DNA from 3 places in the Alteromonas sp. PRIM-21 genome. Region 3 is predicted to be linked to each of the others. Evidence: predicted binding sites of a transcription regulator. Region 3 holds the regulator's gene; each other region holds the start of a gene.
What was found. Region 3 encodes sigma-54, which starts transcription at its own class of promoters, with help from an activator protein. Its sites were predicted from a motif close to GTTGGCACGNNNNTNGNNT; they were not measured.

Region 1: glnA (glutamate--ammonia ligase) is a predicted target of sigma-54. The motif match lies at 6,031-6,049, and genes of this name have one in related genera.
Region 2: IW644_RS00190 (flagellar assembly protein T N-terminal domain-containing protein) is a predicted target of sigma-54. The motif match lies at 3,417-3,435, and genes of this name have one in related genera.

What each region holds. Positions count from the first base shown of each region.
Region 1 covers NZ_JADOEK010000002.1:170,200-180,351, reverse strand. Annotated here, with positions in the region: gene IW644_RS05165 (UPF0149 family protein) at 1-52, opposite strand, end outside; gene IW644_RS05160 (Nramp family divalent metal transporter) at 304-1,500, shown strand; gene IW644_RS05155 (MalY/PatB family protein) at 1,687-2,862, opposite strand; gene IW644_RS05150 (response regulator) at 3,130-3,507, opposite strand; gene typA (translational GTPase TypA) at 3,825-5,657, opposite strand; gene glnA (glutamate--ammonia ligase) at 6,116-7,525, shown strand; gene IW644_RS05135 (DUF4124 domain-containing protein) at 7,770-8,393, shown strand; gene glnL (nitrogen regulation protein NR(II)) at 8,524-9,609, shown strand; gene glnG (nitrogen regulation protein NR(I)) at 9,599-10,152, shown strand, end outside.
Region 2 covers NZ_JADOEK010000001.1:60,583-70,734, reverse strand. Annotated here, with positions in the region: gene IW644_RS00215 (chemotaxis protein CheV) at 1-600, opposite strand, end outside; gene flgA (flagellar basal body P-ring formation chaperone FlgA) at 871-1,602, shown strand; gene flgM (flagellar biosynthesis anti-sigma factor FlgM) at 1,705-2,034, shown strand; gene flgN (flagellar export chaperone FlgN) at 2,121-2,552, shown strand; gene IW644_RS00195 (LPP20 family lipoprotein) at 2,727-3,164, opposite strand; gene IW644_RS00190 (flagellar assembly protein T N-terminal domain-containing protein) at 3,498-4,679, shown strand; gene IW644_RS00185 (transglutaminase-like cysteine peptidase) at 4,847-5,527, shown strand; gene IW644_RS00180 (bifunctional diguanylate cyclase/phosphodiesterase) at 5,534-7,468, shown strand; gene IW644_RS00175 (helix-turn-helix transcriptional regulator) at 7,443-8,039, opposite strand; gene IW644_RS00170 (HlyD family type I secretion periplasmic adaptor subunit) at 8,039-9,406, opposite strand; gene IW644_RS00165 (type I secretion system permease/ATPase) at 9,403-10,152, opposite strand, start outside.
Region 3 covers NZ_JADOEK010000004.1:236,952-247,103, forward strand. Annotated here, with positions in the region: gene IW644_RS08805 (HPr family phosphocarrier protein) at 1-65, opposite strand, end outside; gene rapZ (RNase adapter RapZ) at 65-910, opposite strand; gene ptsN (PTS IIA-like nitrogen regulatory protein PtsN) at 994-1,437, opposite strand; gene hpf (ribosome hibernation promoting factor) at 1,451-1,738, opposite strand; gene IW644_RS08825 (RNA polymerase factor sigma-54) at 1,769-3,250, opposite strand; gene lptB (LPS export ABC transporter ATP-binding protein) at 3,324-4,049, opposite strand; gene lptA (lipopolysaccharide transport periplasmic protein LptA) at 4,052-4,597, opposite strand; gene lptC (LPS export ABC transporter periplasmic protein LptC) at 4,566-5,144, opposite strand; gene kdsC (3-deoxy-manno-octulosonate-8-phosphatase KdsC) at 5,141-5,689, opposite strand; gene IW644_RS08850 (KpsF/GutQ family sugar-phosphate isomerase) at 5,690-6,670, opposite strand; gene IW644_RS08855 (calcium/sodium antiporter) at 6,673-7,629, opposite strand; gene mlaF (phospholipid ABC transporter ATP-binding protein MlaF) at 8,194-8,994, shown strand; gene mlaE (lipid asymmetry maintenance ABC transporter permease subunit MlaE) at 8,991-9,767, shown strand; gene mlaD (outer membrane lipid asymmetry maintenance protein MlaD) at 9,777-10,152, shown strand, end outside.

The sequences.
Region 1 (10,152 bases), on a different contig from region 3:
GATGCGAAACGATATCGCTGATGATGTGTACTGGAAACCCGTCTTTCATCATTACCTTCCTTTTTTAATTTGCGTTCTCTTTCTCGAAACGGTAGTCTGCGCGGCCACTTTGCAGAGGGCATGTTTTCTAACACTATACCTCTCCCACATAGATGGGGTTGGGCACACAGAAAAATAGGTCCTTTGCACTGGGTACGCGACAATAGGTTTAAAACCAATCTGTTACTGTATTGGTTTAGCGGTACTGTTGCGTGCTCGCCCACCTATTGTCATGATAGCAAAACTTAACTAAGAGTCGTTGCAATGGCAAAAGATAAATCAGGATATATCATCGCGGCCGCCTTCATTGGCCCTGGAACAGTAACTACAGCAAGCTTGGCGGGTGCAAACTTTGGTTTTCACTTAGTATGGGCGCTACTTTTTTCCATATTCGCAACCATAGTATTGCAAGACATGGCGGCACGTCTTGGTGTAGCAAGTGGCCAAGGCCTGGCAAGCGCAATGAAAAGCATGGCGTATAAGCCATGGCTTAAAAACGCCTTCATTGTACTCATTGTTAGCGCTATTGGCATTGGTAACGCAGCCTATGAGTCGGGCAACCTAACCGGCGCAGCAATCGGACTAGACGCGTTTATCAATATAGGCATTGGTCCGTGGGCCAGCATATTAGGCACTATCGCAATTGTGTTGCTATGGTCAGGTAGCTACAAGTGGATAGAAACAGTATTGGTGTATCTTGTATTTATCATGGCGGGGGTATTTTTAGTGACGCTGCTAGTAGCCAAACCTGATATTACTGCAATGTTTAGCCAATTAATGTCACCGCGATTAGATGCCGATGCCATTACCACCGTGCTAGCCCTTATTGGCACAACCATAGTGCCATACAACCTATTCCTCCACGCCAGCCTTGTTGCGAAGTCATCAAAAGGACAGGATAAACAAAACGCTGTAATAGCCTGTCGAAACCAGTCGGCTAGAGCAATCAGTATGGGAGGGCTTATTACGCTAATTGTTATGGCCACAGCTATGATGGCGTTTTTCAACCAAGCAGCCACCATGGACGCGTCCAATATGGGCGAGCAGCTAAAACCGGTGTTAGGTGACAAGGCGCAGTGGTTCTTTGCATTAGGATTGTTCGCAGCCGGTTTGACCAGTGCCATTACCGCTCCCCTAGCCGCTGCTTATGCTGTAACCGGCGCGCTTGGACTATCTGATGATATGCAAAGTAAAAGCTTTAAAGCTGTTTGGCTCATTATCATTGTTGTAGGTGTAAGTGTTGCTGCACTTGGCTTTAAGCCCCTACCTGCTATTTTATTTGCGCAGGCAACTAATGCCCTACTGCTACCTATTATCGCGATATTTTTGCTGGTCGTTATGAACAAAAGCACAGCGCTAGGTGAGTTTAGAAATACGTGGAAAAGTAATCTGGCAGGCTTTGTGGTAGTAGGCACAGTGATTGGTTTGGGCTTATACAAACTTATCGGTGTGTTTAGCTAGCGTTAAAAATGATGGCAGAGTAATTTGCTCCCTTTGTATGCCGTTGTAGTGTGTAATCGCAGATAACAGATAGCAAAGAAACTAAGTGACTAACAAATTAACTATATGAAAAGGGCCAAAGTAATACTTTGGCCCTTTTTAATAAAGAGCGTAGTAACAAAAAGTACTCTGACCCCACAGATTTTTTTAGCTGGCGAGACGTTGGAGTATGTCTTGAAGCATAGATTTGCTGCAGCCAAAGTTGATTCTGAAATGATCCGCTTTGTGGAAATCAATACCCGGAGATGGCCCAACGCCCTTCTCTTCCGCCCACTGTTGAACGTTTTCTACGCCTAGCCCACTGGCATCTACCCATGCAAGAAACGTTGCATCGGCTTTTAGCATTTTAAGCCCGTCAATACTGTTGATGGTGTTAAACACCATGTCTCTGTTTTCACGTAAGTAGCTAAGCTGCTGCTGATGCCAATCGTCACACTGAGTGAATGCCGCTTCTGTTGCGGCTAAGCCAAGTACGGTTACCCACGGCACTATGCCTGCTGCGGCATTAGTAAACGCCTGACGTAGTTGACGATTAGGAATAATGGCAAAAGACGTACCTAAACCCGCAATATTAAATGTTTTGCTGGCAGCCATAAGCGTTACACTATTTTCAGCAAGGTTAGCCTCGCGGCCTGCTGGGATATGCTGCTTTCCGTCTTCTAAAATAAGGTCACAGTGTATTTCATCAGAGCAAAGCTTAACGTTGTTCGCACTACAGATTTCAGCAATGCGGTCCAGCTCCGCTTTAGAAAGTACCGAACCTACAGGGTTCATTGGGTTACAAAGAATAAACAGCTTGCACTTAGGGTCCGCAGCTTCTTTTTCTAACGCGTCAAAATCCAGTGTATAGCGCGCTCCATCGACTTCACTGATACTATCTAAACGTTCACCGTTCGCGCTTTCAACAACCGTACCTATATCTACTCGCTCTAGGCCGTTAAGCTTTGGTGCTGCCAGCAGTGGCGGATAATTTGGCGTTTGAATAAGAACTTTATCGCCGGGTTCACAATACGCTTTGCATGCTACGTTGAACGCAGGTACAACGCCTGGTGTCCACACTAACCACTCGGGCTGGATTTCCCAATTGTGCTTATCTTTAAGCCATCGCACTACAGCCTGAATAGCACCGTTGTGATGGGCAGGCAGTATATACCCCATATTTCCATGTTCAACTTGACCAGAGATGGCATCTAAGATTGGCTGAGCACAACGAAACTCTGTATCAGCCACCCAGGCAGGAATGATGTCTTTTCCTTTGTACTTTTGCCATTTGAACGAAAACGTATCTTTTCTAGAAGGGGTATTATCGAATAAGGCGCTCACATTACATCCTGTTGCTCAAAAACTTATAGCACCAGTGTAGAATTTTAGCGCCTCATAAACTAGGGGCTTAAGATGAATTAACTCAGATTTGCTATATCGAAATGTACTTTTATAGAGGTAAAGTTAAGGCGTTAAACAAGCAGTGGCAAGGTGGACTTTTTCATTTTATACCTTGTTACGGTGAAAGCCTGCTTACTTTCGTTACTAGGTGTTCATTACAAAGTGGCGTCGTCAATAAAACCGTAACATGTAAGACAAGCTTTAAGGCTAACTTGCTTGTGTTACTGCTTCTTTCGACTTTTGAACCAGCTCCTCCATATTCAGGGGTTTAGCTAAAAAGCCTGATACTTGAAGCTTACGTGCTTCAATAACGAGCTCTTTGTTAGGGTCGGCAGTAATAAGCAAAAAAGGGACGTTTAAACCAGATGACTGACAAGTTTTTAAAAGGCTAAGCCCGTCATAATCCGGCATTACTTGGTCACTTATGATCAAGCTTATGGTGTCGGAAGTTTGTTGTAGCAAAAAGTCTCTCGCAAATTTACTACGCGTAAATGGAAAAACAGTAGCGTCTAACTGCGTCTCTAACGCATCAGTAATAAGGTCTAGCGTAATAGGATCATCTTCAACAACGGCTACAGAAAACACTACCCTTCCCCTTTAGTTAGGTCATTAGTCGTTTATATTACAGCGACTTAGCTTACGTGTTAATGCGTAAACTTTTTCTTTCTTAAGCATAGAAGTTCTAAGCATGTTTGACCACTAACCTTTGGTCGATATTTAAGCTTTTGGGTGTTTAACCATTACAGTTAAATAACTAAGTTGGAGAGTTCGAAAGGAAAACTTTAAACCTACAAAAAATAGGGAAGGCTGGCGGCAACTATTAGGTTAACAAAGTTCAATCACTAATTAAAAAATGCCAGCAAAAGCTGGCATTTTTAAAATCGATGTAGTCTTAAAGGATATTAAGACTTAGGTGCGCGTGATGCACGCTTACGTTCGTTTTCTGTAAGAAGCTTCTTACGAATACGGATAGACTCAGGTGTTACTTCTACTAGTTCGTCGTCATCGATGAACTCAAGCGCTTGCTCTAGTGACATCTTGATTGGTGGAACTAGGGTTTGCGCTTCGTCAGTACCAGAGGCACGAACGTTTGTAAGCTGCTTACCTTTAAGTGCGTTTACAGTTAGGTCATTGTCACGGCTGTGAATACCAATAACCATACCTTCGTAAACTTCAACACCGTGACCGATAAATAGGCGACCACGCTCTTGCAGGTTAAACAGGGCGTTAGTCAATGCTTTACCGTTTGCGTTTGCGATAAGTACACCGTTTTTACGCTTACCGATGATACCGCCCTTGTACGGACCGTAGTGATCGAACGTGTGGTAAAGCAAGCCAGAACCAGATGTCATTGTCATAAAGTCTGTTTGGAAACCAATTAGGCCACGGCTTGGAATAATGAAGTCGATACGTACACGACCTTTGCCATCTGGAGACATATCGGTCATTTCGGCTTTACGAAGACCAAGCTGTTCCATGATTGAGCCTTGGTGCTCTTCTTCACAGTCAATCGTTAGTGTTTCGTAAGGTTCTTGTGTTTCGCCATCAACTTCTTTAAGAATTACTTCTGGACGAGATACAGCAAGCTCGTAACCTTCACGACGCATGTTTTCAATAAGAATGCCTAGATGAAGTTCACCACGACCTGATACGCGGAACTTATCAGGGTCTTGAGTTTCTTCAACGCGAAGCGCAACGTTGTGCACTAGTTCGTCGTTAAGACGCTCTAGGATGTTACGTGAGGTTACATATTTACCTTCTTTACCCGCAAACGGAGACGTGTTTACCTGGAAGGTCATGGTTACAGTAGGCTCATCAACCGTAAGTGGAGGAAGCGCTTCAACCGTGTTCTGGTCACAGATAGTGTCAGAAATCTTAAGTTCGCCAAGACCTGTAATAGCAATGATGTCGCCAGCATGTGCTGATTCAACTTCATGACGTGCAAGACCAAGGTAACCGTAAACCAAGCCTACTTTACCGTTGCGCTTTTCGCCATCAGCAGTAACAACCGTCACTTGTTGGTTTGGCTTAACTGAACCGCGCTTAACACGACCCACACCAATTACACCCACGTATGAGTTGTAATCAAGCTGAGAAATCTGCATTTGGAAAGGACCGTCTACGTCTGCATCAGGTGCAGAAACTTGCTCAACGATAGTTTCAAATAGTGCATTCATGTCTTCTTGAGGCTCGTCTGCATCGTGTGATGCCCAGCCATTTAGGGCAGAAGCGTAAACAACTTGGAAATCAAGCTGCTCGTCAGTTGCGCCTAGGTTATCGAAAAGGTCGAATACTTGATCCATTACCCAATCAGGGCGTGCGCCAGGCTTGTCGATTTTGTTGATAACAACAATTGGCTTAAGGCCTTGGGCAAATGCTTTTTGCGTTACGAAACGCGTTTGTGGCATTGGACCTTCCTGTGCATCTACAAGTAGAAGTACAGAGTCGGCCATTGACATTACACGTTCTACTTCACCACCGAAGTCAGCGTGTCCTGGAGTATCTACGATGTTGATACGGTAGTCTTTCCAGTTAATCGCTGTGTTTTTAGCTAGGATGGTAATGCCACGTTCTTTCTCGATGTCGTTCGAGTCCATTACGCGCTCTTCTTGCTCGCCTCGAGATTCAAGGGTGCCAGACTGCTGTAACAGTTTGTCTACCAGGGTGGTTTTTCCGTGGTCAACGTGGGCGATGATTGCGATGTTACGCAATTTACTAATATCAGTGGTATTCATGCTTATATAGAGCCTGTGTAAATCGATGCCAACTTAATTCGGGAATCGAATTAGTCTGCATTAGATTTGTTGCAAAAAAATGCAGATAGAGAAATTTGCGCGGATTGTACAGAAAAACCACGACGTTTGCGCACCTTTTTTTGATAAGAAGTCACTTTTATTAGAATTACCTCTTCAGTTTAAAAAATAACCATCCCTTTTGCACCGAATTGAACATATACAGTGGTGGTGTGATACAAAGTGATCTAGTCTAGATGACATAAAAGTAACAATTAAGCACCACTATGGAGCATTAACGCACCTTACTGGTGCATCACTATTCAAATGGAAGTGATGGATGCCTGTCCATGCCGCAAAATTCGGCTTGCTTGTAAATGGCATGATAATCGCTTTCACTTTTGCCACTGTTGGAGTGAAGCTGATCATTCCGCATTTTTACATTAAACCTGGAGGACACGATGTCAGTAGATAAGGCATTAGAACTGATTAAAGAAAGTGAAGCGAAGTTTGTAGATTTACGTTTTACCGACACTAAAGGTAAAGAACAACACGTATCAATTCCTGCAAGTGTTGTTGATGAAGAATTCTTCGAAGAAGGTAAAATGTTCGACGGTTCTTCAATTGCTGGTTGGAAAGGCATCAACGAATCAGATATGGTTCTTCTTCCAGACGCAGACAGCTGCGTAGTAGACCCTTTCGCAGAAGAAACACAAGTAAACATCCGTTGTGACATTGTTGAGCCTTCAACAATGGAAGGTTACGAGCGTGACCCACGTTCTGTTGCACGTCGCGCAGAAGAGTACTTGAAATCTACAGGTATCGGCGACACATGCTTCTTCGGCCCAGAGCCAGAGTTCTTCCTTTTCGACGACGTGCGTTTCCATACAGATATGGCAGGTTCGTTCTACAAGATTGACTCTTCAGAAGCAAAGTGGAACTCAGGTGAAGAATTCGAAGGCGGCAACATGGCTCACCGCCCTGGCGTTAAAGGCGGCTACTTCCCAGTACCTCCGGTAGATTCTGCTCACGACATTCGTGCTGCTATGTGTATGGTTATGGAAGAAATGGGCCTTGTTATTGAAGCTCACCACCACGAAGTAGCGACAGCGGGTCAAAACGAAATCGCTTGTGAATTCAACACGCTAGTTAAGAAAGCGGATGAAATTCAAGTGTATAAGTATGTTGTACATAATGTTGCACATGCATACGGCCAAACTGCTACCTTTATGCCTAAGCCTCTTGTTGGCGATAACGGTTCTGGTATGCACTGTCACCAGTCTATCTCTAAAGACGGCGTTAACATCTTCGCAGGTGACAAATACGCAGGTCTTTCTGAAGAAGCACTTTACTACATCGGTGGTATCATCAAGCACGCGCGTGCAATCAACGCCTTCGCTAACGCTTCTACTAACTCTTACAAGCGTCTAGTTCCTGGATTCGAAGCGCCGGTAATGCTTGCATACTCTGCGCGTAACCGTTCTGCATCAATTCGTATTCCTCACGTAACAAGCGATAAAGCGCGTCGTATTGAAGTACGTTTCCCTGACCCAACAGCTAACCCTTACCTTGCATTCTCTGCAATGCTAATGGCTGGCCTTGACGGTATCAAAAACAAGATTCACCCTGGCGATGCTATGGATAAAGACTTGTATGACCTACCTGCAGAAGAAGCGGCTGAAATTCCAACTGTTGCAAGCTCGCTTGAAATGGCACTTGAAGCACTTGATAACGATCGTGACTTCCTTAAAGCGGGTGGCGTAATGACTGACGACATGATCGATGCATACATCGACCTTAAGTCAGAAGAAGTAACTAAACTTAACATGACAACTCACCCAGTTGAGTTTGACATGTACTACAGCGTGTAATAACACACTGTATAGCGATATATACTAAAGCCCGCTTTGCGGGCTTTTTTTATGTTTGCAATTTAACTACTATGTCTTTGTGTCTGCGCTAAAAGTGGCTTATACGTTTGCTTACCTTGGGCAGTAAACTAAGGGCCGCCTTATTTGAGTACCGCTTAAAAGATGTAGCTACAGGCCTCCCGTGACAAAAGTATTATGCTGGCATTTTCCAAATATAATGATTAGGTAACAAACCGTGCAAAACATGATGCGATACATCTGCTTAACTTCACTGCTATTGATTAGCAGCAATGGGGTGTTACCCCTGCAAGCCGCTATGCTTGGCCTAGAGCAAGACAATTCGCAGCAAGAAACACAAATAAATGAGACAGAGCGTGACGCCGAGGCAACGACTCCCCTTTCTTCTTCAACTACAACAATCTATAAAGTGGTAGGAGAAGATGGCTCTATTACTTTCACCGATAAGCCGCAAAAAAATGCTGAACCACTGGCATTCGATGATAAAACGCAAAATGTAGTCACAGCAGCCAAAGTACCTCCCCCACCACCGCTTAAGCCTGATGCGCCCAAACCAAATTATCGCGTAGTCATTAAGTCCCCTGCACCAGAAGCAACAATCCGAAATAATTTAGGTGAGCTAACTATTTCTGCGGCGCAAACTGGTGCACCCAAAGCACCTATCTATCGCTTAATATTCGATAACGCCCCATTTGCTAGCAATAGTTCGGGCGTATTTAAACTCTCAGGTGTCCATCGTGGAGCACATACTTACAAAGTTGAGTTAACTAACAATACGGGCAAGACTCTTGCATCGTCTCCAGAACAAACCCTTTACCTACATCAGGCATCGGCGTTAATTAATAACTAATAGCGTGCAACCATTGTTCTGTAAGCGCACCACCGAGGTTCAGTAAGCTATGTTTGCTTAGCCTCTTATTCGCGTATCGCATCATTGCAAGCTACAATGCACAATTATGGTGCAAAGGAGACGAGCTCGGATGCATTCCACCGAGTTAGAAACACAACAGCTTATAAATAGCCTAAACACAGCATTGGTAATGGTAGATAACAAACTTACCATTGTTTACGCTAACCATGCGGGTGAAGCCTTGTTCGAGACTGGGCTAAAGCAACTTATCGGGCACCCGCTTCAAGACTTTTTCTTACCGGGAACAATAGAAACTACCAGACTAAAAGCGGCGATTAGAAAAGGTGAAGACTTTACCGAGAACGAAATTAAGCTAGCGTTCAGAGACAACCGCTATGTTTCTGCAGATTTAACCGTTACCAACTTACACTTTGACGATGGCCCTCGACTGCTGTTCGAAGTCAAAAAAATTGACCAACAAAAACGGATTTCTCGAGAGAATTTACAAAATGCACAACATTATGCGGCTCGAGAGCTAGTACGTGGCCTAGCGCACGAGATAAAAAACCCATTAGGTGGCATTAGAGGCGCAGCCCAGCTTTTAGAAAAAGAGCTGTCGGAAGAGCACAAAGAATTCACGCGTATGATCATTGAGCAATCTGATCGTCTGCGCAATCTGGTGGACCGTTTGCTAGGCCCTAATTCACTGCCTCGATTCGAAGAAAGCAATGTGCATCAGGCTCTTGAAAAAATACGTAGCCTAATGCGTTTTGATTCAGATAACCCTATAGCCATAGTTAGAGACTATGATCCTAGTATACCGCCGCTTTTATTAGACCCTGACATGATTCAGCAGGCTGTGCTTAATATTGTCAGAAATAGCATTCAAGCTTTAACCGAGAGCCAAACCCCTAACCCAGAGATTAGGCTAGTTACGCGAATAGAGCGCCAGATGACGATTCAAACGAAACGTCATGCGCTGGTAGCAAAAATAAAAATTATAGATAACGGCCCGGGTATTCCCCCTGAAATAAAAGACACGCTTTTTTATCCCATGGTCACGAGTAAGCAAAATGGCTCTGGGCTGGGTTTGTCTATTTCGCAAACCCTTATTAACCACCACGGCGGCAAAATAGATGTAGACAGCTACCCTGGTCACACTGAGTTCGTAATTTATCTACCAATAGATCGTAAGGAGACAGACGATGACGAATGAGTCTGTGTGGATTGTCGATGATGACAGTTCTATTCGTTGGGTGCTGCAAAAGGCCTTACAAGCCGCTGATATCAGCTGTTTGAGTTTTGAAAACCCTGAAGATTTATTGCTTCAACTTCAAAGCGGTCAAGCCCCCGAAGTCATCATTTCGGACATAAGAATGCCACAAATGGACGGCATGACATTACTGAACGAAGTACACGCTTCTCATCCGCTGCTTCCCGTTATTATTATGACGGCGCATTCGGATTTAGACAGTGCGGTAAACGCTTATCAAAAAGGGGCATTTGAATACTTGCCAAAACCTTTTGATATTGACGAAGCAGTAACCTTAACTCAGCGCGCCCTTGCTCATGCAAGAGAGCAGTCGACGGTATCCAAATCACAAGTTGAAGACGTTGTAACCGAGATAATTGGTGAAGCGCCTGCTATGCAGGAAGTTTTCCGTGCTATAGGTCGACTTTCACGTTCTTCGATAAGCGTGCTTATTAATGGCCAATCGGGTACCGGTAAAGAGCTGGTAGCGCACGCACTTCACAGACA
Region 2 (10,152 bases), on a different contig from region 3:
TGACGTAAGCGCTTTTTTCACCTGATTCCTCGCTACCGCCGAGTCATCCGCTATAAAGATAATTTTGTTTTCTTGCCCCTCTGTCGTTAGCCCCTCGGCAACGTCAGCACTAACTTCAGCGTTTAGCGGGGAGATCTCATTGAGAATTTTTTCTACATCGAGTATTTCAATGAGTTCGTTTTCTACTTCAGTAACCGCCGTAAGATAACTGGCCCGCCCTGTGCCCTGTGGCGGCGGCATGATGGCATCCCAGTTGGTATTGATAATGCGCTCAACAGCGCCAACCAAGAACCCTTGAACCGAACGGTTGTATTCGGCAATAACGATAAACGCATTAGAGAGGTCTTCAATTTTACGACCACGTGTAGCCATACTTAGGTCAATCACCGAAATAGTTTGGCCACGAATGTGTGCTACCCCACGAACCAATGGGTTTAATTTTGGCATAGCCGTAAGCGGAGGACACTGCAACACTTCTCTTACTTTAAATACATTAATCCCAAACCGCTGACGGCCGTTCAGTCTAAACAGCAACAACTCTAAGCGGTTCTGCCCAACAAGCTGCGTTCGCTGGTTTACCGAATCTAAAATACCCGACATAGGTCACCTCTAAGTAATACTGGGCATGATCATTGCCTCTTATGATAAGAGTAGACAATATCACTAAATTTTTGCAGGTCAAACGACAGAAAAATGACACTTAAGGTTTGTTTAAGCGTTACTAACCTTTCAATACTGCCAGTTAAATCTTGTCATGTTGAAGCGTGTGCTTTTACACCTTGAACTAAGCATTGTTGTTAAACCCGCTGTTTACAAACATAGATTTCACTAAGCATAGTCAATTAATCGCAAACTGAAACACGAAATGTCATGATGAAAAAGATAAACGAAAAAATGCGTACTGAATTCACTCGCTCGTTCACCCGTTTAGTAGTCGGTTTGCTAATCGGCTTACTAAGTAAACATTGCTATGCAGCGGCGTCCAATCATGAACAAGTTGAAGAAGGTGCCAAGCAGTACTTGATAAATCAACTTAACGATAATGCGCAGGATACTAACATTGATGTGGATATTGTGAAGATAGACGATCGGATAAATATCCCAGACTGTCCAACCGGTTTCCAATATAATGCGTCACAGGAAGCGCTGAACCAATCTTACATATCTGTTCGAGTAAGCTGTAAAAATAATGAGTGGTATTTGTTTACCAGCGGCCAAGTAACGAGAACGAAAGAAATTGTAGTTACGCAGGGCGCAATTAGCCCTGGAACTGTATTAACCTCATCAAATTTAACGAAGGCAAAAGTAGACGTGAGACGTCTACGCTACACGGCATTCACCGATCTAGAGTCGTTAATTGGCGCTAGAATGAAACGCCGGGTTACCGATGGTCAAGCGATACAGTCGAATATGCTATGCTTTGTATGCAAAGGCGATAGAATTACTATTACCGCGGAGGTTGCGGGAATGGAAGTTAAGACAGCTGGAATAGCGCAACAAGATGGTGTGGTTGGCGATAACATAAAAGTCTTAAATGCCAGTAGTCAGAAGGCCATTATTGCTAAAGTCGCAAGCCCTGAAGAAGTCGTGATACACTTGTAAAAGTGGGCTATAAATATCTACTATTTTGTTCTCAATTTAGCTAAAGATATTTGCCAAAAGGCCGATATATATACCAGAGGCAAAAAGTAGTGAGGACTGATTATGGCAATTAATAATATAAACAATGGGTTACCTAAAACACCCGTTGATAACGGGAAAGTTGCGCAGCAGAACCAGACGCAACAATCTCAACAGCAGACTTCAGCACAGTCTGCGCAAACAGCACAAGCGCCAAGACAAGATTCCGTTTCGCTGACTCAATCTGCACAGCAGTTGAATCAAGTTCAGAAAAAAGGGACTGAGGCGCCAGTGAATCAGGAAAAAGTTGATCGTCTTAAAAAAGCGATCCAAAGTGGTGAGTACAAGGTTAACCCTGAAGTTCTTGCTAATAAAATCGCGAAACTAGAATCCCAAATATTTGGAACTAAATAATTTGGTGCTAAATAATTTGGTGCTAAATAGTTTGGTGTTACAAAATCAGCGACAATTTATCAAACACGTTCAATGAGACAAGTATAGTGACAGAACAAGCAAGCCAGTTAACACAAGCATTATCTCGTCAAGTGGAGCAAATGACTTCACTTGCGTCGCTGCTTGAAAAAGAGCTGCAGCTTATTAGCTCGCGTGACGCTGAATCTTTGATGAATTTGTTAGACGAAAAAACAGCCCTTCTGGGTTCTATTCAATCGCTGGATGCAAGCATTGAAGATGCTATCGACAACGAAAATGCGATGTCGGAAGACGATGAAGCATTAATGGCTGACGCCAAGAAGCTTCTGGAAGATTGCAAATATCGAACACAGGTTAATCAAAAAGCCGTAGAGCAAGGACAGCTACGCCTCACACATTTGCGGAATTTGATGATGGAAGTTCGAGCAAAAGAATCACTCACTTATGACAAGAAAGGTAAGCCGAAAGGCGGAACTTTAGGCTCTGGAGTGAGTGCTTAGGCTTTTAAATAGTTTCGTATCGCCGCAGTGCATTAACCACACAATGCATTGCCCCCGCAGTACATTCACCGCGCAGTGCATTGACTACATAGACAGCTAAGTTCACTTTATTATCACGTATTTTCTAGCATCCCACTGCAAAGTAATTAGCGCGAATCGCCTTTAACTTACTTCCTAGTAATACTTTACATCTTTCACTCGGCGCGGCTTAGCCGTCGACAAATAAATATCGTAGACTTGCTGCATATCTAAAGAAAGCTCCGTAACGTAGGTATCCTCACCCACGGGATAAGTCTTAACAACCTCGGCGCCTCTAATTACTCCCTCAACAGATGCGCGTAACGTTTCACTGTCAACAACAAGGCGTGATACAGACTGACTACCTTCTATTTTTTGACCGTATACCTGTTCGGTCAACTCGCGGTATGCATCTAATTTTGACGCTTTCATCGCCATTATTAGCTTCATACTGTCAGACTCGCCTTTTTGCGATGAAATCGGCGCGTAACCAACCGCCTTTAAAACAGGGTAAGTTTCAGGCTCAACGGTTTCCCATTCGACGTGTTTATCAATAATGCCACAACCACTCAAAGAGATTGCCAGGCCAAACATGGAAGACCGCAAAAGTAATCTCGAATTTTTTAGTCCATTCAACCACATAATTTAAAACCTCTTTGTGCATCAATAACGAGTTAGTGACGTCTAAACATTTACCTTTATAACCTTTATAGGCTAATAACATTTCAACAAAGCGTTATGAATAACATCAGATTCCATAACGACAGTTTGCAGTCATATACCCTAGTACAAAGCAAGTAAGCAATATGTGCGCCCGTTTGCTTTTAAAAATAGCTTCCTCCTTTAATTGGCACTTTTTTCGCATAGTTCTAGCAAAGGTTACGACATTATTTAACCGTAATAACTAAACAACCGCAGAGGTGTCACGTGCGACAAGCAAGCAAAACAACGCTAATGGCATGTTTAAGCAGAGCGATGGCCGCTGTTTGCCTACTTGGACTAATGGCTGGGCAAGCCCATGCCGTTTGGTATGAAGCCACAGGGCAGGCTGTGGTAATGAACGGTAACAAGGAAGCAGCAAAACGCGCAGCGACACAGGATGCGCTCAAACAAGCGATGTTATTTGCTGGGGCTTCAGTGCAAAGTGTAGCCAAACTCACTAATGGGCTTCTGAAAAACGAAGAAATGACGATCCGTTCGACAGGCGAAGTCGAGCAATTAGAGCTCGTGAGCGAAACTTATAACGGTGATGTAGTCACAGTTAGTGTACGTGCAGACATTTTTCCTAGAGGAGAAGTATGCTCAGCGCAGCGGGACGAAAAACACTTTGCCACTACTCACTTTAGGATAAGAAACAGAGCACAGCTGACCCAAGGAAATATTCCGCAATTTGATAAGGCGTTTACACAGCGATTAGCTAAAGCAATGCAAGAACAGACAGATAATCTGAGCCTTACTTACGTTGCTCCCCATACTGCAAAGTTTGATAGCCGTTATACCGACAAAAACGTACGTACGCTATCAGATCAAAGTAACACGCAATTTGTCATTATTGGGGTTATTGATGATTTAAGTGTTGCGCAAAAAGAAGTATCTGTATTTGCACCTTGGCGAAGCGACACTTCATATCGTGCGTTCGCAATGTCTGTACAAGTTTATGACGGGATAAACGGCGGTCTTCTGTTCAGTTCCTCTTACGATACTAATGAGGAATGGACGTTCGATAGGTTTGAAGACGTTGACGAATTTTCGTCAACTTTTTGGCAATCACGCTACGGCCAAGCAATTGATACATCAATCAGTCAATTAATAGAAGATATTAAAGAAGCAACAGCCTGCCAACCTGTTACGGGGCGGGTGATTAGCATTGCGAACAATAAAATTTCGGTATCTCTAGGACGAGATAATGGCATATCTGAAAAAGATGAACTATACCTTTATCAGGCCAAAGAGGTGGTCGATAATCGCGGTAGAAGGTATCTTCAATATACGCTCTACCCCGGTACATTTATTGTTGATAGTGCATATGGCAATTCGTCTGTGGTAGTCAACGCTACGTCGGGAATTACTGCGAATATTCAGGAAAATGATTTTGTAGTTAAGAAGTAAATTAGCTTTCACTTTATCAAATGTAAGTCACTGGCGTTGGGGGAACAGGGTTGGAATATCAACACACCCGTGTTATACCTATAACTACGTATAGTATCTAATACTTAAACTTTAGATAGAGACAAGTACTCTCTCTTATACTTTAGTATGACCTACATTATAAAAATATGACCCTTTCTCTGTTTGCGTCGCACTGCTTAGCATTAGTAGCCTTGCTACTGGCTGGACAACAACTGAGGGATCGCTATGTCATCGAGTTTCCAAAGCTCGAACAGGAAGTTAAAAATAATTTTGGAGCTGACAAAGCATTACATGTCAGTGCGCTAGAAACTAAACTTCACGACCTTGAAAATAAGGCTGTTAAAGAGCAGCTTATCGGTGTAAACGCTTTCTTTGACGAGCACATCCAGTACGCTACCGACGATATCGTATTCAAACAAAAAGACTATTGGGCCACGCCTTCTGAACTTTTTGGACATTCTCGCGGAGATTGTGAGGATTATGCCATTGCAAAATACGTAGCTCTGCTACACTTAGGTATCGATAGTTCTAAACTTCGCCTAATTTATGTAAAAGCGAAAATTGGTAGAAGCCGAGTAACGCAAGCACATATGGTACTAGGATACTATGATTCCCCTTCATCGGATCCTTTGGTGCTCGACAGCTTAGTGTCTAATGTGTTGCCAGGCTCTCAGCGGACGGATTTAATTCCTGTTTTCAGTTTTAATGATTCGGGTATTTGGCAGCCGGGTAAAACTGCACAAGTTTCTTCGTCCACCAGCAGGCTATCAAGGTGGCGTGATGTTATTGAGCGCATGAAACAGGAGGGGATTAGCAGAAGGTCTTAGGAGTCTATGTCAATAACAAGAGAATTATGGCTCGCCATAGCAGTTGTTGTCCTTGTTGCAATTGCAGGTAGTGTCACAATTCATGGAATAACTACCAAACACTATGTAGAAGAGCAGCTTTATTCAAAAAACCTAGACAACGCGAGCATGCTTGCCCTAACACTTAGTGGGCTGGATAAAGACCCTGTTTCATTAGATCTCTTCATAATGTCACAATTCGACATTGGTCACTACGCCTCTATTGTACTTCAAAAATCTGACGGTGAAATTGTCTCTGAATATACTCATGAAGTGCAGTTGGACGAAAATACCCCAAAGTGGTTTTCAGATAACTTTTCTCCTATTGTGAAACCAGGTATTGCCCAAGTAAGCGAGGGTTGGGGTCAATATGGTACGGTTTATGTCGAAACAGATACCAGCTTTGCCGTTGCATCAATGTGGCGCGCCACTAAACGACTTATTTTTGGTTTATCACTGGTCGGCATATTTTCAGGCTTTTTAGGGGGCTGGGCACTGCGCTATATTATCAGGCCTTTAGACAGTGTTGTGCGCCAAGCTGAATCATTTCAGCAAATGCAATTTATCCGGCTAAAAGAGCCTCGTACATTAGAACTTAAGCGTGTAGTGCGCGCTATGAACTTTCTTGCTACTAACTCTAGAAAGATCATGGATGAAGAAAATACACGCCTTGATCTTATGCGCTACAAAACGCAGTTTGATGACGAGTCTGGCGTTGCTAACAGAGATTACTTCATTTCAATCTTGAAAGGGCAGCTAGCTTTTAGAGACACCGAAGGGGTGAACTGCCTTTTCTTTGTGAGGTTCACTGAAGGCGAAGGCTTTTTACGCTCACCTGCGAATATCAGAAAAAAACGTATACGCGATTTTGTTGAGGAAATTAACGACTGCCTTTCACTACATCATCATCAGTTTACTGACAGCCGTATAGCTAGAATGCAAAAAAACGAGTTTGCTATTTTACTTACTGAAACCCATGATGCTGTTGCTATTTCAGAAGCAGTCCATGGCGCGTGTTTAAGCGCGTTTAGCGACGTAGGTGATCCGAAGGTATTTCAGTCTGTTGTTAAACTTCGCCCAGACGATAGCTTCTCTGCTTTATTAATGCGCGCAGATGCGATGATTGATGAAGCAGAAATGTTAGATATGGATGAACCCTTTATCGAATCGACCCTTAAAGAATTTATTAGCTTGGTAGAGCAAAAACGCTGGGAAAAAGAGTTACAAAATACTATTGACGAATGTGGTGTAGAAACCTTTAACTTCCCGGTTTTAGATATTGACCGCAATTTGGTTCACTATCAGAGTTGGGCGGGCGTTACGATAGATGGTGAACTAAGAAAAAGTGGTTATTATACCCATTGGGCGCGCTATCTCGGGCTTCTACCCCAATTAGAGCTAACAACGGTTACTAGCCTGATCAACTATATTAATAACACTAAAACAAACTCAAAATTTGCATTTCTCTGTTCTGAGCAGTTTATGCTGAATCCAGAAATTCTTGCTCAACTTTATTATCAAATTGGAACCAACGAAAAAGCGGCTAAGCAATTGTGTCTTGAGGTGCGAGAATCTACCGCTACACGCTTCCCTGATGAATTTAGAGATTTTTGCACAACGTTAAAAGCCAAAGATTGCGAAGTAGGCTTGAAACGAGTTGGAGAATCCTTCTCGCAACTGTTAAACGTTCAGGAAATGGGATTAGATTATGTAAAAATCGATTCGGCGTTTATGGCAGATATCGATTTCAATCCTGCCAATCACGCCTTCATACGTGGGTTCTGCTCTCTTGCGCATACTTTTGGTATAAAAGTTTATGCAGACGGGGTTAAGCGCTCAGATCACCAAGAGCTATTTATTGAATTAGGGATAGATGGTGTGGTTTCACATATTGAAGTTATAGAGCATCTTTTAGATGACTAAACTCACCTATACGAAGCAATAAGCTTATCCTGTCTTTCGCTTCAAACTTGTGAAGGAGCGTACCAACATATTCTTTAACGGTACGCTCGGTAATACCGTGTTCTCGTGCTATCTCCTTGTTGCTTAACCCTTCCAAAATACCGTTTAAAACATCTTTTTCTCGGTTGGTTAGCTCTCGCAGCACAGGTAGATTCCGCTTCGTCTGCAAATTAGCAGCGGCATTTGATGTAGTCACTGTTAATAACTCGTTGGGCAACCACATACCCCCAGCTTCTATAACCCGAGCTACAGAAGACAGTAAAGACTGTGTCCCTAGCGCATGGCAATATGCTCTAGCACCTAACATTAATGCTGTTTGCATCTCTAGTCGGTCATATTTGTACGTAAGCAAAACAAGGTTATCGGCTTTCTGTTTTGCCTCAATCAGTAACTGACGCCAGCTTTTATCACTTGCCATAATCCATACGCAGTCACTACTATCGCACTTTAATTCATTGACACTACTATAACTAGACCAAGAGTATTGAGTAAGTGCCCCTTGTAAGTCTTTTTCTGCGATAAAATGTCTCATTAACGCTCCCTCAGCGCAGAGGCTGTCACATTAAATAAGGGCGATAAAATGTAATTAAGAACGGTTTTCTTACCCGTTAAAATATCTACTTGCACAATCATACCGGGCAAAATATCTAAGGATTCATTTGCAATGCTTCGCTTTGTTTCAAGTCTGACAAGGTAATAGGTTTCATCTTTTTCATTGGTAATGGCATCTGCACTAATGTGCTGTACTTCCGCCGACATGCCACCATAAATAGTAAAATCGTATGCACTAAATTTCAGGATAGCCGGCTGCCCTTCTCGAATAAAAGCGATGTCTTTCGGAGAAACTTTCGCCTCAACAATGAGCTGGTCGTCTTGAGGTACTAGCTCGACAACGGCGCTACCAGGTGTAATAACGCCGCCAACCGTGTTGATGAGTAGCCGTTGAACCGTTCCATTGATAGGCGAACGCAAGTCAGCTTGCGACACAACATCTTCTAAACTCGTTTGAGACTGCTGTAACGTCGCCATTTCGGCTGTAGCCTCGGTCAACTCTTGATTCCATCGATTGACTAGCTTGAGGCGGGCTTCTTCCTTCTTAATAATTTCTTCTTCAATAGCATTTAACCCACGCTCTATTGCCACTTTAGATTTGGTGATATTGCCTTCAAGTTCGACAATTTGACGCTCTAATCGAAGAATTTCGATTTCCGACACAGCTCCAGATGCTAACAATGGTTTAGTCACCGCCAGCTCTTTTTTAGAAAGCGTCAGCACGTTTTGATATTGGGATAGATTAGCTCGCTCTTCTTCAACATCTTGTCGGCGTTGTAAGATGCGAGAGTCAGAACCCGCCGCGATTTCATCAAGCTCAGCTAAATTTGAGTTATAGAGTTTTCGCTCATTATCAACGATGGTAGGCGCTTCCTCTTGAAGCTCTCTATTAAACCGCAACACCTCGCCCTGGGTAAGCGCAGACAAGCGCTGAACCTTCGCGGCAAGTGCAGCGAATTGCGTGGTATTTTCTTCTAAACTAGATAGAAAACGCGTTGGGTCTACTTTCAACAGCACCTGGCCCGCTTCTACTGTCTGTCCTTCACGTACTAAGATTTCCTGTACTATTCCACCATCGTATGACTGAAGCACCTGCAGTTGCTGTGACGGAATAACTTTCCCATCACCTTTAGCCACTTCATCAATCTCGGCGAAATAAGACCACACCACTAACAAAAACAGTACTATTAATACGACATAGAGCAGGCCACGGGCTTTTACCGGCGTTTGCATAATGCGCGACCATTCCGCTTCTAAAACCCAATCTTGACCTGGGGGCGGCGCAAGCCAGCCTCGCATTAGCCGCTGTAACCAGTCCTTTTTTTCACCATCACTTTTCAAAATCATGGCGCCCTCTTCAATACTTGACTGGGTTGTCTAAACTGCACTAGTACCTCTTCCTTTTTACCATCGGCAATCACTTTTCCGTTTTCTACAACAATGACCCGTTCTACCAAGTCTAGTAATGTGGTTCTGTGCGTATTAATGATGAGAGTTTTACCTGCCGTTGCCGCCTTAATCGTTTCCTTCATCTGCGCTTCATTAGTTGAATCCATGGCTGAAGTTGGTTCATCCATAATGTAAATTGCAGGGTCTCGTACTATGGCCCTTGCCATCGCCACAGCCTGACGCTGCCCACCTGACAGCAAGCAGCCGCGCTCCCCCACATTTTGCTCTATGCCATTCGCACTTCCATTGACTAATTTTGCCAAACCGCATTGGGTAATGACTTCCCAAAACTCAGCCTCATCAATATGTGTATCTTCTGGCAAAATATTGTCTTTTAATGAGCCGTGAAAAAGGCTCACATCTTGCGGTACATAGCCTATTTGTTTACGCAACAGCGTTGGGTCATACTGCTGAAGGTCTATTCCATCCAATAAAAGTTGTCCCGATTCAGGGCGATAAAAAGCCATGAGAAGCTTGTTTAACGTTGACTTTCCGCACCCGTTTTTGCCCAAAATAGCAACGTGCTCTCCTTGCTTGATAGAGAAGTTTATGTCTTTTAACGCGAGAACGGTTTCATCTGGATACTTGAAGCAAAGCTGGTTAGCGTCAATATTCCCTTTTAGCACGACATTGTTTTTAATCTG
Region 3 (10,152 bases):
TGCGTGGCTGCTCTAGCGTGTAAACCTAGTTTATTAACGATAGTAAGCGTTTTTTGAATAGTCATTACTGGTTAAGCTCTCGGTGACGAATTTGAACATCAGGATGTATTTCACTGAAGGTTTTCGACAAGGTTTGGGCAATATAGACAGAGCGGTGCTGGCCGCCGGTGCAACCAATCGCTACCGTTACATAGCTTCTATTGTTGCGCTCTAGGTGAGGAAGCCATGTGGTCATTAAGTTCTGTATCTGCCAGATGAATTTTGTTACTACGGGCTGTGAGCCTAAAAATACCTCTACGGGGGCATCTAACCCAGTAAGGTGTCTAAGGTCAGGCTCCCAATGAGGGTTGGGAAGGAAGCGCGCATCAAAAACATAATCTGCGTCTTTAGGAATGCCATGTTTAAAGCCAAACGATTCAAACACCAGTACAAGGCGTGAGCTCTTCTTCCCTAAAATACGTTCCCGAATGAGTTCGGCGAGTTGGTGTATCGTTAGCTTATCTGTATCAAGGTATAAATCAGCGCGTTCAGTAATTGGAGCAAGGAGCGCAGATTCTGCTCTGATAGCTTCTGATAGAGACTTATTTAGTTTAGCTAAAGGATGAAGACGGCGAGTTTCGCTAAACCGCTTGACCAGTACGTCATCGCTTGCGTCAATGTACACTATAGTCATCGACCAAGAAGAAGGCAGGTAATCTAGAATCTCTACCAAGTCATCTGGATTTTTGGGAAGATTCCTTACGTCGATACTTACTGCAACTTGGTCGTATTCATCAACAACAGTATGGGTGAGGGTGGGAAGCAAATTTACTGGGATATTATCAACACAGTAATAACCTAAGTCTTCCAAAGCGCGAAGTGCGACAGACTTACCAGACCCTGAACGACCACTGATTATGATCAGCTTCACCTAAACTCTCCCTTATATTCTGGTTTCATCGCATACGCGTTGTTGAATAAAGCGCCTATCTATAATGTATAGGCTCTTATGGCTTAACTTAATGCAGAAATAATCTCGTCGCTGGTTGTTGCGCGGCGTATTGTTTTAATTGTTTCTTTGTCACTGAGCTTACCGGCTACGGTAGCCAGTGTTTGAAGGTGTCCTTCGGTTTGCTCTTCGGGAACGAGTAGCGCAAAAAATATGTCTACGGGCTTTTCATCTAGGGCATCAAAGTTGATAGCTGGTGTGCTTGTAACAACAATTGCTATTACCTTCTCAAGGCCAGCCAGGCGACCGTGAGGCAGTGCTATGCCGTTGCCAATACCCGTGCTACCCATACGTTCTCGAGCCATTAAGCTATTTAAAACCGTTGCCTGGTCAATGTTATCATTTTGCTTGGCAGCGATATCAGCGATGATCTCAAGAATTCGCTTTTTACTATTACACTGAACCGCACACTCGGTGCGGTCCAGACTTACGATGGCTTGTATATCCATGCTTAATTAACTACTAATGTTTTTTCAGTTTTTCCTTATGCTTGATTACCTGCCGGTCGAGTTTATCAACCATGCTGTCAATCGCCGCATACATGTCGGTATTTTCTGAGGATGCGAATACTTCAGCGCCACTTAAATGAACAGTCGCTTCGGCTTTTTGATTTAATTTTTCAACGTTCAGGATGACATGCACATTAGAAATGTGATCAAAGTGACGTTCAAGTTTGCTGAACTTCGTATCGACATAATTACGCAAAGAGTCGGTGATTTCGACATGATGACCAGTAAGGTTGATTTGCATATTTCGTCTTCCTTATATATTTAAGCCCGGTTAGATAAGGCTTTTGCGTTGGTTCGACGGCGGGATCGATAACGATTCCCGGTATTTTGCTATTGTTCGCCGAGCGACTTTTATGCCTTGCTCGGCCAACAACGAAGCAATCTTGCTATCACTTAGGGGCTTGCTAGGATTTTCCGCAGCCACTAACTTCTTGATCAATGCACGAATCGCTGTAGATGAACATTCACCACCTGACTCAGTTGCTACGTGGCTTGAGAAGAAATACTTCAATTCGAAGATACCACGAGGCGTATGCATATACTTTTGCGTTGTCACACGGGAAATAGTCGATTCGTGCATATCTACCATTTCTGCGACATCATTTAGCACCATTGGTTTCATCATTTCCGGGCCGTGCTCAAAAAAGCCCATTTGCTGCTGCACAATACAATTTGCGACCTTCATTAAGGTATCGTTACGAGATTCAAGGCTCTTTATGAACCACTTGGCCTCTTGCATGTGTGAGCGGATGAATTGTGAATCGCTACTGTTCTTAGCACGGCGACTCATTGCTGCGTACTGTTGATTTACGCTTAATTTCGGCAGACTGTCGGGGTTTAGCTCAACCACCCAACGGCCATTTTTCTTGGTTACTGAGACATCAGGAATAACGTACTCAGGCTCTTTAGTAACTAAAGCACTACCTGGACGAGGATTCAAGGTTTGAAGTAAACGCATTGCTTCGCGCAGCTGATCTTCTTTTAATCGGCTCTTACGCATTAGGGTGCGGTAGTCTTTACTGCTCAGTAAATCTGAATATTCCTCAATAAGCTGCTTCGCTTCAGCAAGCCACGGTGTGTCTTCTGAAAACTGGCGCAATTGCACCATAAGACATTCTTGAGGGGTACGAGAACCTGAACCAATGGGGTCGAACATTTGAATGCGCTTAAGTACACATTCTATTTCGTCCATTTCGATAGGCTCTTCAAGATCATCATCGTTGACCGCTTCTAAGATATCGTCAAGAGTAACGGTCAAATAACCTGATTCGTCAATCGAATCGATGATTGCAGTAGCAATGGCGCGGTCAGTATCCGAAAAATGAGTGAGCCGCATTTGCCAAAGCAAGTGCTCTTGGATGTCTTCAGTGGTCTCACCTTGGAATATTTGTTCATCATCATTAGATGGACCAGGTGCAGGCGCAGAAGAAGCGGAATAATACTCATCCCAAGTGCTGTCGATAGGTAGCTCATCGGGAAGGTCATTCTTCTCCAGTGCATCTCCTGCTTCTAGCGTGTCGCTTGATGCAGAAGCTGTCGCTTCAGCAGCGCTATTGTCACTATCGACATTGTTCTTTTCTACTTGTGGCTCGTCGCTACCTTCTTCCACTTCTAAAAGCGGATTAGAGTCGAGCGCTTCTTGAATCTCTTGCTGAAGATCAAGCGTAGAAAGCTGCAGCAGCTTAATGGCCTGCTGCAGCTGAGGTGTCATTGTAAGTTGTTGGCTAAATTTTAGCTGTAAAGATGGTTTCATCTACGTCTTATTTAAATGCTCTAAATTAAATATACCAGAGCGAAACTGAAAAATGACAATTCGGTTACACTAACTATAGCCTGAATTGTTCGCCTAGGTATACGTCCCTTACTTTTTGATTACTTAAAACCTGTTCCGCAGTTCCTTGCGCAATAAGCTCGCCATGACTCACAATGTACGCTTTTTCGCAAACATCCAATGTTTCGCGTACGTTATGGTCCGTGATAAGGATACCAATACCCCTATCTCGCAGATGCTGTATTATCTTCTTTATATCATTAACTGATATTGGATCAACACCGGCAAATGGTTCGTCTAACAAAATAAATTGTGGTTTTGCTGCCAGAGCTCGAGCAATCTCTACGCGACGCCGTTCTCCCCCTGACAAACTCATCCCCGTACTATTACGTATATGGTTGATATTAAATTCATCAAGTAGGGCATCTGCTTCTTCTTCTTGCTGTTGTGAATTTAAATCTTTACGGGTCTGCAAAATGGCCATGATATTTTCATGTACCGTAAGCTTTCTAAATATTGATGCCTCTTGCGGGAGGTAGCCTATACCGCGGCGTGCGCGCTCATGCATTGGCTGGTGAGTAAGCTCATTATCATCAATTTCGATCTTGCCTTTGTCTAAGTTGACCAAGCCTACAATCATGTAAAAAGTAGTGGTCTTACCAGCGCCATTAGGGCCGAGAAGCCCAACAATTTGACCGGTAGACACTGAAAGGCTTACATCGCGAACAACCTGTCGCGATTTATACGATTTAGCAAGGTTTTTAGCGCTCAAAGTTGCCATTGCTATTCATTGTCCTCGTTGTCTTTCTTAGACGATGTTTTACGAATGGTGTCAGGGGTAAACACTGTGGTTACACGACCTTCACCATCTTCACCGGCGCCACCCGTTGCAAGCAATTGTTCAGTAATCATATCGAACGTAATCTTATCACCTTGCACTTTGCTGGTATCTTGCTGTAGCTCAGCATTACCCGCCAGAGAAATAGTGCGATTAATTACTTCATAGCGAATTTCATTAGCTTTCGCTGATACTGGTGTACCGTCTTCTAGTGATTGAGAATAGCTTGCAGGGTTGCCACGAGCGATAAATATTTCACGGCCGCTGCCATCTGTAGCTATTACTTCTACTTCATCAGCTTCGATTAGGAGTGAACCTTGGGTAATAAGTACATCTTCCTTGTACAGAGCTGTTTTGTTTTTACCATCAATAAACTGGGTGTTTGACCCTATCTTAATGGGTTGTGAAAAATCTTCTTCACTGGCTGTTACCGCACCGCTAGCGATGGCAAGTAGAAGGCTAGTTGCTAGGGGAATAAGTCGTTTGTACATGATCTAAAAGCTCGTATTCTTGTGTGCGTAAATTCGCGTTAAACCCATTGCTTAAAATAAGGTATTGCGTACCCAGTATCTCAACGGGTTGATCAGATGTCATTTGTTTCGTGTCTAAATTTATCTGGATGTATTCCGTGGATAAACTTTTGACAAAATCATCGCTGGTTTGATTTTCAATAACAACGCTATCTTCAAGCTGAATTAATTCATTGTTATAAAGCGTTCCTTCCTCGGCAGTTACAACCCAAGGTGATGAAGCACTTTCTGTATAAAGGGTATATTTAGGTTGTTGGAACAAAACAAAGCCTAATTGGTCGTAGTGCTCCATCGACTCTGCAAAGACTTTGTGATTTAACTCACCATCTTGGTTGTACAAGGTCGTAGTTAAGTTTTTTGCCTTGTAGGCAGGCTTAAGCGCATCATTTTCGCTACTACCTTGAGTTTCAGGCTGCTCTTCCATCCACGTTGGGATGTACATCAGCATCGCTAAAATAAATAGCGCCGATATACTTAAACCTAAGCGATTAAAGCCAAACTGGCTCATACACTAGCTCCGAAAATGTCATTTGCAACGCCTTTAGCCTGCAAAATAGTATCCGATATTTCTCGAACCGCACCAAACCCACCTGGAAGTGTGGTGATCCAGTTCGCTTGTTTTGCAACAAAAGGGTGAGCATCGGCAACCGCAATTTTTACCGCTACGTGTTGATACATGCCAGTATCGGGCATATCATCACCTACGGCGGCAACTTCGCTGGGGCTTAACCCAAGGCTTTTCATTAACTCGCCAAGCGCGTCAGCTTTGTTTTCTTCACCCTGAATAATGTGCGCCACATTTAGCGCCTTCATTCTGTTTTCTACAATTGCTGAGCGACGCCCTGTTATAACGGCGACGTTCACACCATTACTTACCAAGGCTTTTACGCCATAGCCGTCGCGGGTGTGAAAAGCTTTAAGTTCTTCACCGTCGTTGCCCAAATAAATGCGTCCGTCTGAAAATACGCCATCCACGTCACACACCAGTAGCTTAATATTTGCTAACTGCTCAAAAAGTGCCTGGTCTAAATCGGTGTATAGAGTTGTCGCCATTTAGAGTACTCCCGCCTTTAAAAGCATGTGCATGTTGAAGGCTCCAACAGGGTTGCGCTTTTCATCGGTAACCATCAATGCGCTTATCTTATGGGTTTCCATTAGGTTTAGGGCTTCTACAGCTAGCTGCTCTGCTGTGGTTGTTTTGCCGCCTTTGGTCATTACATCTTCTACTGTCGCACTATGCACATCTATACGGGCATCAAGTATTCGGCGTAAATCACCATCAGTAAATACGCCTGTTAACGAACCATCAGGTGCGATAACACCAGTCATGCCTAGGCCCTTTTTAGAGATTTCCAAAAGTGCATCAGCAACGGTTGCATTTAAATTTACTAGTGGGATATCGCTGCCACTCAGCATGATATCACTCACTTTAAGCAGCAGCTTTCTACCTAAGCTACCGCCAGGGTGCGACAGCGCAAAATCGTCTGAAGTGAAACCTTTTTGGTCAAGCAGGGCTACCGCTAGGGCATCACCCATAACCAGTGTGGCCGTAGTGCTTGATGTGGGCGCCAGACCTAATGAACACGCTTCTTTTTCTACACTAATATCCAGCACTACATCTGCGTGTTGTCCTAACGAACTATCGGCACTGTTGGTCATTGCCACTACCAGTATACCTAAGCGCTTAACAACGGGCAGCAAGTTAACTAATTCATTGGTTTCACCAGAATTGGAAATGGCTAAGAGCACATCTCCTTTACTCAGCATGCCCAAGTCGCCGTGGTTGGCCTCACCGGGATGCATGAAAAAGGCAGGTGTCCCAGTGCTTGCGAGGGTAGCGGCGATTTTATTGCCGATATGTCCAGATTTTCCCATACCGCTTACAACCACTTTACCTTTGCAAGAGAAAAGAATGTTGCATGCAGTGATAAAGTCATCATTTAAGCGCTCTGCAAGGTTGGCAATAGCCTGCGTTTCAATGTCGATAACGCGCTTTGCCGATTCGATATAGTGCATCTGAGTTTGTGTATTCATGATTATCCGAACAGCCAGTATTGGTAGCCGATAAAGCAAGCCAGAAGTATGAATCCATTGGTTCTTGATATAGTACGCTTTCCAATTAAATCGAAGCTGAACAAGAACAACAGCAAGGTCAAACCGAGCATAACGTACATGTCTCGGTTATAAACGTCAGGGTCTAGCAGACCTGGGGCAATTAAACCTGGCATACCGAGTACGGCTAGCAGGTTGAAAATATTAGAGCCAATAATATTACCCAGTGCTAAATCGTCTTCACCTTTAAGCACACCTGCGACACTTGCCGCTAATTCAGGAAGGCTTGTGCCAAACGCAATAATCGTCAACCCGATAACTAAATCAGAAATGCCCATGTATCTGGCAATTTCCACGGCTGAGTTTACAAGGAAGTGGGCACTCAAAGGTAATACAACAAGGCCAACACCAATCCAGATAAGCGCAGAGGTATTAGAAACGCCCTTTGGAATTTCATCTGCGGTCTCAGCCACCAGCGGGTCTTCTTTATCAACTTGTAGCGATAACCAAGCCATCATTGCCAAAACAAATATAAATAGACCTAGTAAAATTATCCCTTCGTAAGACTTTAGCTCGCCATCAAACATAAAGCCTAGCGCAATCAGTGAGATAATAAGAAGGGCGGGGAGTTCACGCTTAAGCGTTGTAGATGAAACAAGAAGCGGCTTTACTAACGCAGTTACACCTAATACGAGCGCGATATTAGTTATATTTGAACCAAGGGCATTACCCACGGCTGTGTTCATATTGCCATTTGCAGAGGCAATAGCGGAAACCACAATTTCAGGTGCCGAAGAGCCCATGGCGACAATCGTTAACCCGATCATCATAGGAGAGATGCCGATGTTCTTTGCTAGCGCGGAAGCACCGTACACAAAGCGGTCTGCACTCCAACTTAAGACAATCAACCCAACCAAAAAAATGACAATGTTTAAAAGCACAACAACCTGTAATAGTTAGTATTTCGATAGATTGTCGCAAAAAGAGTGCCATTTGCCTATGCCAGCATCGTTTTATTTTCACCAAATATTGTCAATTGATGTAAATTTCCACTTACCACACCCATCATAGCGGTTCGAGCATATTGCTGGTAAGCGTTCAGTTTCAGTTAATAAACAGCACAATAGGATGGGAATCGAAGCGATATGTTAATCCTTAATAGGAAGGTGCCACTATTATTCGTCTTAATCGAACATAACTTGTAACTTTTTGACTTTGGCGAGTGTCTTGAAAAAGCGTACAATGGCTCCAAATTACACGCCCAGATAGTGTGTCTACTGGACAAGCCAGCCTGTAAACATAAAAAACTACACTGCAGAGTAAACTTTTTTGAATTTGTTGGCTCTTAAAAGTAAACTGGTCAGTAAACTTTATGAGTTATGTGTGCGAAGGCACAGAAATTGAATATGCACATCGCTCATATACTTTTAATATTTTCTAAGTGGATTGATAGCGGCGTTCAAAACCAACTCAATCCAGCGTCAGGGGTCGACATTTAAGTAACTATGGATCATTTAGTTGAAGTAGATAACCTAACCTTCAAACGCGCAGAACGCATCATTTATGATGGGATTTCATTGAAGGTACCTAAGGGCAAAATTACTGCGGTAATGGGGCCAAGTGGAATAGGTAAAACCACGCTGCTGCGCCTTATTGGCGGGCAGTTAACGCCAGATGAAGGCGACGTAAAATTTGATGGCGATTCAATTGTCTCTATGTCGAGAAAGTCTCTTTACGAAACTCGTCGTAGAATGAGCATGCTTTTTCAAAGTGGTGCGCTTTTCACCGACATGACGGTGTTCGACAATGTGGCGTTTCCGCTTCGCGAGCATACTGATCTGTCAGAAGACTTGATAGCAACTATTGTCGCTTTAAAGCTACAGGCCGTAGGTCTGAGAGGCGCCGCGCAGTTAATGCCGAGCGAACTTTCTGGTGGAATGGCGCGCAGGGCCGCGCTAGCTAGAGCAATAGCGCTAGACCCCGATTTAATTATGTACGATGAGCCTTTTGCTGGACAAGACCCCATATCCATGGGTGTGCTGGTAAAACTTATTCGAGAACTCAATGATGCTCTTGGCCTAACTAGCATTGTCGTGACCCACGACGTAACGGAAGTGCTGACCATCGCTGATTATATTTACATTTTAGCGGATAAACGCGTCATTGGTGAAGGTACAGCGCTGCAAATTAAAGAGAGCGATTCCGAATTGGTTCAACAATTCTTAAAAGGTAAAGCAGATGGCCCGGTTCCATTTCATTACCCAGCGCCTGACCTGAAAGCAAGCTTTCTGGGGGTAGATAAATGAAGTTCTTCCAATCATTAGGCGCTAAAACTATAGGGAAAGTTACTGCGATTGGTCGAGCAGCACTCATGCTGTTTGGCGCACTTATCGCTGTTCCCCGAGTAAAAAACGTCCCACTGGTTATTAAACAGTTATACGTGGTGGGTGTGCAGTCTCTGCTGATCATCATGGTATCGGGGCTATTTATTGGAATGGTTATGGCACTGCAAGGCTATACCATTTTAGTCGATTACGGTGCGGAGGGCAGCTTAGGTCCCATGGTCGCGCTTTCACTATTGCGTGAACTTGGTCCAGTAGTCACCGCATTGCTTTTTGCTGGGCGTGCCGGGTCAGCGTTGACCGCTGAAATTGGCCTTATGAAAGCCACCGAGCAATTAAGTAGTTTAGAAATGATGGCGGTAGACCCACTAAGGCGCATAGTTGCTCCTCGTTTTTGGGCGGGAATGTTAGCCATGCCAATGCTAGCCATTATCTTTAGTGCCATTGGCATTTTAGGTGGTCATTTAGTCGGCGTAGATTGGTTAGGTGTTGATGCAGGCAGTTACTGGTCAATCATGCAGTCGACGGTTGATTGGAATCAAGATGTTATAAACGGCGTTATAAAAAGCCTCGTTTTTGCCTTGGTTGTGACGTGGATTGCCATATTTAAAGGTTACGATTCTATTCCAACATCGGAAGGGATCAGCAAAGCGACTACCGAAACGGTGGTCTATTCATCATTAGCAGTATTAGGGCTGGACTTCGTGCTTACCGCCCTTATGTTTGGTATCGAGTAGGGGATTGGAATGAGTAAGTATAAAACGGAAGTAATGGTTGGTGTGTTTGTCATGCTTACGATAGGTGCTTTGTTATTGTTGGCACTTAAAGTTGCAAACCAAACGGTCGCAACCGAAGGCGATACCTATACCTTATACGCGAAGTTCGACAACATTGGCGGGCTTAAGCCTCGCTCTGCTGTAAAAGTGGGTGGCGTAACCGTAGGCCGTGTATCATCTATTTCTCTAGATCAAGAAGATTTCACACCAGTAGTAGAGCTATCTATTTTAAACGAATACAACGGCTTCCCTGAAACAAGCTCGGTGTCTATTTTGACCTCGGGTTTATTAGGTGAGCAATACGTAGGCTTCCAGCCAGGGTTCTCTTTTGATGGTGTTGCTAACC